One region of the Cronobacter turicensis genome, then DNA from elsewhere that is predicted to be linked to it. Evidence: predicted binding sites of a transcription regulator. Region 1 holds the regulator's gene; each other region holds the start of a gene.
What was found. Region 1 encodes CRP, which controls carbon source genes, mostly activating them, when cyclic AMP is high. Its sites were predicted from a motif close to ATGTGANNNNNNTCACAT; they were not measured.

Region 1 (2,202 bases):
AGAAACCGTTAAACGCGCCATACCAGAGCGTGCCGAGAACGTAGAGCAGCATCGGCTCCCAGACGGGCATATTCCCGGCGAGGCTTAACGTGAAGATGGCCGCGATAAGCGACGCGGGCAGCAGGCGCGCATGCAGGGGGCTTATCTCCGCCGTCACGCCCAGCAGCAGCGCCAGCATCAGCAGAATAAGCGGCAGCGGGATGGCCTGTAACAGCAGAAACTGTACCGCCAGGCTGCTCAGCGCAAACAGCGAGGCGCCGATGATCAAGCGTTTGAAGAAGCGTTTGTGCGGGGTATCGAGACCGGCAATATTGCAGCAGGCGGGGACGAGTGAAAACAGCAACCCTTGTTGGAGATGGCCCAGCATCAACCCGACCGCCACCGGCAGGCTTAAGATCAGCGTTTGCCGTAAAGCGTAATTAATTTCAGGGTGATAGATAAGACGACGCCACATAGGGGAGAAGTATAGATACAAAAACGGCGTGTTACCGAAGCGACACGCCGTTTTTTGATTTTTTAGCGGGTACCGTAAACCACAATAGTTTTACCGTGGGCGGAGATCAGGTTCTGATCTTCGAGCATTTTCAGAATGCGGCCAACGGTTTCGCGGGAGCAGCCGACAATCTGGCCGATTTCCTGACGCGTGATTTTAATCTGCATTCCGTCCGGATGGGTCATCGCGTCCGGCTGTTTCGCCAGGTTCAGCAGCGTCTGAGCGATGCGGCCGGTCACGTCCAGGAAGGCGAGGTTGCCCACTTTCTCTGAGGTGACTTGCAGGCGGCGAGCCATCTGCGAGGAGAGACGCATCAGAATATCCGGGTTAACCTGAATCAGCTGACGGAATTTTTTGTAGGAGATTTCAGCCACTTCACAGGCAGTTTTAGCGCGAACCCAGGCGCTGCGTTCCTGACCTTCCTCGAACAAACCCAGTTCGCCGATGAAGTCTCCCTGATTCAGGTACGAGAGGATCATCTCCTTGCCCTCTTCATCTTTGATCAGCACTGCCACTGAGCCTTTGACGATGTAATACAGCGTCTCCGCTTTTTCACCCTGGTGAATCAGCGTGCTCTTAGATGGATACTTATGAATGTGGCAATGAGACAAGAACCATTCAAGAGTCGGGTCTGTTTGCGGTTTGCCAAGCACCATGCGCGGTTATCCTCTGTTTTAAACTGGCTCCAAAGACAGGGCGCGTAACCCCTGTCTGGCTTTGCAATCATCATCTTCCCGCTTCCAGGGAAGTTGGCTGTCCGTGGACATCGCAGCCGATAAATTGTCTTCTCCTCTGCACCCATGCGTAACATCAATGTATCGCCGCTGCATCCAGACTGTTTTAGCATAGCTTTTATCAGGTGTCTCCTGTTGTCTCGTTTCAGCTTGACGCAGGTCGCCTTCCGTTGCCTCTGATGACGCGCGCGCGTAATCTGTCAGAAAAATGAATAGCCTGGAGCGAATAACATGCATGCACGAGTGAAATGGGTGGAAGGCTTAACCTTCCTTGGCGAGTCCGCTTCGGGGCATCAGATCCTGATGGACGGCAACTCCGGCGACAAAGCGCCGAGCCCGATGGAAATGGTCTTAATGGCGGCAGGTGGCTGCAGCGCCATTGATGTGGTCTCTATTCTGCAAAAAGGCCGTCACGACGTGACCGACTGCGAAGTGAAGCTGACCTCAGAGCGTCGCGAAGAGGCTCCGCGTCTGTTCACGCATATCAATCTGCACTTTGTGGTGACGGGTAAAGATCTGAAAGACGCGGCAGTGTCGCGCGCGGTGGATCTGTCGGCGGAGAAGTACTGTTCAGTGGCGCTGATGCTCGGCAAAGGGGTCAACATCACCCATTCTTACGAAGTGATCGACGCGTGATGTGACGGCGGGCGGCCCGGCAGGCGCAGCGCCACCGGGCCATTCTGTCACGCTATCTGTTTCCCTTCCATCAGCCGCTGCACCAGCGGCAGCATAATAAGCTCCATCGCCAGCCCCATCTTGCCGCCCGGCACCACCAGCGTATTGATGTGCGAGATAAACGAGCCCTGTAGCATCGCCAGCAGCCAGGGGTAATCGATATTGTCCAGATTGCGGAAGTGAATCACCACGAAACTCTCATCGAGCGACGGGATACTTTTCGCGGCGAACGGGTTGGACGTGTCCACCGTCGGCACGCGCTGGAAGTTAATATGGGTGCGCGAGAACTGCGGCGTGATG
Region 2 (2,202 bases), 920 kb from region 1:
CGAGCGATGCGCCAGCGCGTCCTGTTGTTCGCGGGTGATGCCATGCGTTTTCGCCATCTGCTCGGCGGTATCGCCCATGCGAAGCCCGGTGGAATATTCCGCCACGGCGGGCGGTACCGGCAGCAGATCGCGCAAACGCAGGCGCGAGAAAAGTTTCAGTCGCTGCCCGGCAGTGCGGGCTTTGTTCGCATCCACCAGCGTGCGCGCCAGTTTTTTACTGACGCCTATCGGCAGTACGGAGGAAGAATCGGCCCCGCCGGCGATCCCGGCGCGAATAGTGCCCGCCATCAGGCTTTCTGCGACGTTCGCCACCGCCTGAAAACTGGTGGCGCAGGCGCGGCTGACGCTGTAGGCGTCGGTATGGACGCTCATGCCGGTGCCAAGCACAATTTCGCGCGCGATGTTTGGCGCCTCCGGCATTTGCACCACCTGACCGAAGACGAGCTGTTCAATCACGTCAGGCGGAATTTCGCTGCGGGCCAGCAGTTCGCCGACCACCATTTTACCGAGATCGACCGCCGGAACGCCGTGGTACGCCGTCGCCTGACGGGCGAAAGGCGTGCGCAATCCACTGACAATGGCAATGCGATCCCCCTGACGGGTGACCAGCGGTAGTGCCTGACTCATAACGTTCCCCTGTAAAAGGCTAAAAATGTATTAAGTGGTCTGACCTGATAACAGTTTTAACCAGAATTTTACATTCAGCCAATCACATAAAGGAAAAATTGCGAGGCAAAACACGAATTACGTAACAAGAAATGCGCCCCGGCGAGACCGGGGCGTAAGCGGCAGGATTAACGCAGGCTCAACTGGAAAATAACGGTTTCGGCCTGGCAGGCGAAAACAAAATCGATGTCCAGACGCACGCCGTCGGCTTCTTCAGTAAAGCGCGGGGTTATCTGGCATGGCTCGGACTCGACTTCACGCGCTCTGGCGGTGAGTGCCGCCAGGGTGGCGTCGGCGTCGGCGCGGTTTGCGAATACGCGGCTGTAAGAGGCGACGCAGTCGGTGTTATCTATAATGGTGCCAACATCAATACAGCAGCAAACCGGGGTTTCATCAGCACTGCATTTGGTCATGGTGATTTCCTCTGTATTTACTGAAAAGGGATACGTCTATTTTACGCCCCGACCCGAGACCTCTCTACCTGTTCTTCCGGTTTGCGCCCATAAGTGACCGAAATCACACTTAAAAATGATCTAACGCAATAATCACCAGATTGATGAATTGTCGCACCCCGAAATTTTGCTAAACGGATCGCGTTTCTTAGATCACAATTGAAAAAACTTATAAACATACTTGCAACATCTCTGCTGGTCGGACCTATACTCTCGCCACTGGTCTGATTTCCCTGCCGTACCTCAGACCCTACACTCCGCGCTCCTGTTACGTCACGTAACATTATTTGAATAAAAATAAATGGATGAGGTTATGGTCATGCGCCAGAAAACCCTGTTTACCAAATCTGCTTTAGCAGTCGCAGTGGCAATCGTGTCTTCTCAGGCCTGGTCCGCAGGTTTCCAGTTAAACGAATTCTCTGCCTCCGGTCTGGGCCGCGCCTATTCCGGTGAAGGCGCTATGGCGGATGACGCAGGCAACGTCAGCCGTAACCCGGCGCTGATTACCATGTTTGATCGCCCGACTTTCTCCGGCGGGGCGATTTTCGTCGACCCGGATGTGAATGTGTCTGGTCAATCCCGTACGGGCCGCAGCCTGGACGCCGATAACATCGCGCCGACCGCCTGGGTGCCGAACCTGCACTTTGTCGCGCCGATTAACGAGCAGTTTGGCTGGGGCGCGTCCGTCACCTCCAACTACGGTCTCGCCACCGAATATAACAATGGCTACACCGCAGGTTCCGTCGGCGGCAAAACCGACCTCGAAACGCTGAACCTGAACCTCAGCGGCGCGTATCGCCTCGATGACCACTGGAGCTTCGGTGTAGGCTTCGACGCTGTGTATGCGCGCGCCAAAATCGAGCGTTATGCGGGCGACCTGGGCCCCATCCTTGCAGGCTCTGGCCGTGTCCCGCCTGCGTTAGCTCCGACCGTTGCAGGTATTCCCGCTGATACGCAAATCTCCTATCTGAAAGGCGACGAGTGGGGCTTTGGCTGGAACGCCGGTATTCTTTATGAGCTGGATAAGAACAACCGCTACGGCTTTACTTACCGCTCTGAAGTGAAAATCGACTTTGACGGCGAC
Region 3 (2,202 bases), 300 kb from region 1:
CAGTAAGAATGGCGACGTCGCCAGTACCGCCCTGCCCGCTCTGGCAACAGGAGACGATGGCCACATCAATCGGATGCATGCCGATTTTCTTGCCGACGAAAAAGCCCGTCGCCACCAGCGCCGACACGGTGCTGACAATCACCAGCAGGTTGTTGAGCGTAAAGGCGTGCATCAGCTCTTCCCACGGGGTGATCGCCACGCCGACGGCGAAGAGGATCGGGTAGGTGACTGAGATCTGGAAGAATTTGTAGACCACCTGCGAGCCTTCCAGCAGGCGCGGAGAAACGCCATGCGCCAGCTTGATAAAGACCGCGATAAACAGCATGCCAACCGGCGCAGGCAGGCCAGTCAGTTTATGGCCGAGCATACCGAGCATGTAGAGCAGGACCGCCAGCAGCGCGCCGGAGGCAATAGTGGTGACGTCAGCCTTGCCGCTAAAGGCGGTGGCCAGCGTCTGGGTTTGCGGTTTGTCGCCGCGATCCGGCATCAGTTCGCCTTCGCCGGTCAGGTGCGGGTAGCGTTTGCCAAGCTGATTAAGGCAACCGGCGATGATAATCGCGGTAAGGCTGCCGAGCATAACGATAGGCAGCACGCGGCCCAGCGCCACGCCCTGATCCATATGCAGCAGCGTCGCGTAACCGATGGAAAGCGGGATCGCCCCTTCGCCCACGCCGCCCGCCATGATAGGCAGGATCAGGAAGAAGAAGATCTGGAACGGATCCATGCCCAGCGCGATGCCCACGCCCATCCCCACCAGCATGCCGACGATTTCGCCGCACAGCATCGGGAAGAAAATGCGCAGAAAGCCCTGAATCAGCGTGGTGCGGTTCATGCTCATGATGCTGCCGACGATAATGCAGCAGATGTAGAGATAGAGAATGTTGGTGGATTTATAGAATTTGGTGGTGGATTCCACGACCACATCCGGCAGCCAGCCGTAATAGACCAGCGCGGAGGGGATGAAGGTGGCGCAAATCGCCGCCGCGCCCATTTTGCCGACCACCGGCAGGCGCTTGCCGAACTCGCCGCAGGCGAAGCCGAAGAACGCGAGCGTGGCGACCATCACCACGATATCGCTCGGCAGTTTGCCGCCCAGGCAGTCAATGGCGATAAGCGCGCCGGAGAGGACAAACAGCGGCAGTGGAATAATCCCGATTTTCCAGGAATCCATGATATGCCACCACTTTTCTTTCAGTGATATTGGCTTCGTATCAGACGGGGTGCGGGGTACAACGTAAGAATCATCGGTTGTGCTCATTGTTATTAAGCTCCGTAGTTATATTTCCCGTTAAGCCTAAAAGAGGTTACCCTTACAATTTGTGAGGAAGGCCGAATCAATACCGGTAATTTAATGGCACCTATGGCGTTTATGGTTTTAATTAACACGATGTGATCCACGCATAATTTACAGGCGTGGTTTTTATGGCGTTTATTCAGCGCGGCCTTTTTTCGGCCTAAAAACGTAACGCGGGTAAACAGTTACCGCCGCGCGCTATGCCATGTGCAGGGGATCACAAGTTTCAGGCGCCGTTCCGGTAAGCGCCTGAAAAAATGGTACAGTTCTCTACTGTTTGCATTCCGGCGCGCCAATGAATGATGAAGTTTTCCTTTCGTATTAAGTTATTTATTCATCTCATCATATTCTTCTCCGTATTGTTTACGGCGCTCGGCGTTTATTATTATCTCGACGTCAGCCGCCAGCTTTATCAGGAGATGAGCAGCCGCGCGAGAATACAGGCGGAAGAGATTTCTCTCATTCCGTCATTACGCGAAGCCGTCAGGCAACGTAATATTCCGGCGATTAATACCTTTATGACGGGCATGGCGCGTCACAGCGACGCCAGCTTTATGGTTATTGGCGATGAGAAAGGTCTGCACCTGTTTCATTCTGTCTTTCATGACCGCATCGGCACGCCGCTTATCGGCGGCGATAATCAGGAAGTCCTGGAAGGCAAAACCATTACCAGCATTCGCCGGGGCGGGCTTGGGGTGTCGCTGCGCAGCAAAGCGCCGATTTTTGACGAGCAGGGTAACGTCATCGGCGTTGTCTCGGTCGGCTATCTGACCAGCTATCTCGACACCATTACGCTTGGCAAAGTGGTGAATATCCTGATTGGCGCGCTGCTACTGCTGCTGGCGCTGTTTATCTTTTCGTGGTTCTTCACCCGCAGCATTAAAAAACAGATGTTTTTTCTGGAGCCG
Region 4 (2,202 bases), 1.1 Mb from region 1:
CGCCTTTCAGATCCTGCCTGCAAAGTGGGTTCAGCCCGCCTGCAATCTACTGATCCGTTATATGGCGCTGCTGTTTGTGCCGGTGGGTATTGGCGTGATGCAATATTTCGACGTGCTGCAGGCGCAGTTCGGCCCGGTGGTGGTCTCCTGCTTTATCAGTACGCTGGTGGTGTTTATGGTGGTGAGCTGGAGCGCGCATCTGGCGCACGGCGAGCGCAAAGTGGTAGGCCAGGAAAGGAGCCGTGAGAAATGATCCAGAATATCTGGTGGTCGCTGCCGCTGACGCTGCTGGTGTTTTTCGCCGCCCGTAAGCTTGCCGCGCGTCTCAAAAGCCCGTTGCTCAATCCGCTGCTGGTCTGCATGGTGGTGTTGATCCCTTTTCTGATGCTGGCGCATATTCCTTATGAGCGCTATTTTCAGGGCAGCCGCATTCTGAATGATTTACTGCAACCCGCCGTGGTGGCCCTGGCGTTCCCGCTGTATGAACAGCTGCACCAGATCCGCGCGCGCTGGAAATCGATTATCACGATTTGTTTCGCCGGGAGCGTGGTGGCGATGGTCACCGGCACCTCTGTTGCGCTGTTAATGGGCGCCAGCCCGGAGATCGCGGCATCGGTGCTGCCGAAATCCGTGACCACGCCGATTGCGATGGCCGTGGGCGGAAGCCTCGGCGGCATTCCTGCCATCAGCGCCGTTTGCGTGATTTTCGTGGGTATTCTCGGCGCGGTGTTCGGCCATGCCGTGCTGAATGTGATGCGAATAAAAACCAAATCCGCACGCGGGCTCGCGATGGGCACCGCCTCGCACGCCCTGGGTACGGCGCGCTGCGCGGAGCTGGATTACCAGGAAGGCGCGTTCAGTTCGCTGGCGCTGGTGATCTGCGGCATTATCACGTCACTGCTGGCGCCTTTTTTGTTCCCGCTTATTCTGGCGATATGGCGCTAAAACATGCGATATGTCGCGCATTTTCATTCTAAATTTCATTTGTTGCATAGCCAGTGAGAGTTAAATCACATATAAAGCCTCAGGAGCGCCGTAAACTACGGTTCTGGTTATCTATTTTGAGGCTTTGCCATGCACCCACGTTTTAAAACTGCCTTCGCACAGCTGCCGGCAGCGCTGCAAGCCGCGCTGGCGCCGCTGATTGCCGATATTCATTTCCCGGCGATGCTGAACGCTGAACAGGTCGCTGACATTCGCCGCCAGAGCGGTCTGGATGATGACGCGCTGGCCTTCGCGCTGCTGCCTTTAGCCGCCGCCTGCGCGCAGACTGAGATTTCTCATTTTAATGTGGGCGCTGTGGCCCGCGGCCTGAGCGGCAGCCTCTATTTTGGCGCCAACATGGAGTTTCGCGGCGCGGCGATGCAGCAGACCATTCACGCCGAGCAGAGCGCCATTACCCACGCCTGGATGCGCGGCGAAACCGGTCTTGCGGCCATTACCGTTAACTACACGCCGTGCGGCCACTGCCGTCAGTTTATGAATGAGCTGAACAGCGGGCTTACCCTTCGCATTAATCTGCCGGGGCGCGCGCCTTCACAGCTTGGCGATTACCTGCCGGACGCCTTCGGCCCGCGCGATCTTGATATTAAGACGCTGATTTTTGATACCGAAAATCATGGCTATGCGATTGAGGGCGACGCGCTGGCTCAGGCGGCGATCGCCGCGGCTAACCGCAGCCATGCGCCTTACAGCCAGTCGCCTTCCGGGCTCGCGATTGAAACCCGGGACAGCGCGGTCTTTACCGGCAGCTATGCCGAAAACGCGGCGTTTAACCCTTCGCTGCCGCCCTTGCAGGCTGCGCTGAACCTGCTGAGCCTGAACGGCTACGCGTGGGCGGATATCAAGCGCGTCGCGCTTGCCGAACTGAACGAGGCGACCATCGTTCAGCGTGATGCCACCGCTGCGACCCTGAACGCGCTGGGCTTCACCGGCCTTGAGCGGGTTACGCTCGCCTGAAATATCACAGCGGGCGCCCTGCCCGCTGTGACGAAAAATGCTTCAACCGGACGTTCGATTCTTGCTCTTGCCCGACGGGTAAAGTAGCCTTGAATCTCTTTCCTTTTTGCTTCGAGCTGCCTGAATGTTAAAGCGTTTGTTATACAGCCTGCTGGCCCTGATTGGCGTACTGCTGTTAACAGCGCTGCTGCTCGACCGCTGGATCAGCTGGAAAACCGCGCCTTACGTCTATGACGAGCTACA

Region 2: a site for CRP is predicted at 1,171-1,188, ahead of AB8W27_RS06135 (YfcZ/YiiS family protein). Genes of this name have one in related genera too.
Region 3: a site for CRP is predicted at 1,318-1,335, ahead of AB8W27_RS03115 (2-hydroxycarboxylate transporter family protein). Genes of this name have one in related genera too.
Region 4: a site for CRP is predicted at 999-1,016, ahead of cdd (cytidine deaminase). Genes of this name have one in related genera too.

What each region holds. Positions count from the first base shown of each region.
Region 1 is NZ_CP165997.1:348,240-350,441, forward strand. It holds gene AB8W27_RS01600 (YccS/YhfK family putative transporter) at 1-454, opposite strand, end outside; gene crp (cAMP-activated global transcriptional regulator CRP) at 517-1,149, opposite strand; gene AB8W27_RS01610 (OsmC family protein) at 1,459-1,863, shown strand; gene AB8W27_RS01615 (phosphoribulokinase) at 1,911-2,202, opposite strand, start outside.
Region 2 is NZ_CP165997.1:1,266,954-1,269,155, reverse strand. It holds gene fadI (acetyl-CoA C-acyltransferase FadI) at 1-627, opposite strand, end outside; gene AB8W27_RS06135 (YfcZ/YiiS family protein) at 795-1,079, opposite strand; gene fadL (long-chain fatty acid transporter FadL) at 1,438-2,202, shown strand, end outside.
Region 3 is NZ_CP165997.1:650,974-653,175, reverse strand. It holds gene AB8W27_RS03115 (2-hydroxycarboxylate transporter family protein) at 1-1,258, opposite strand, end outside; gene AB8W27_RS03110 (sensor histidine kinase) at 1,597-2,202, shown strand, end outside.
Region 4 is NZ_CP165997.1:1,433,189-1,435,390, reverse strand. It holds gene AB8W27_RS06875 (CidA/LrgA family protein) at 1-253, shown strand, start outside; gene AB8W27_RS06870 (CidB/LrgB family autolysis modulator) at 250-945, shown strand; gene cdd (cytidine deaminase) at 1,075-1,959, shown strand; gene sanA (outer membrane permeability protein SanA) at 2,084-2,202, shown strand, end outside.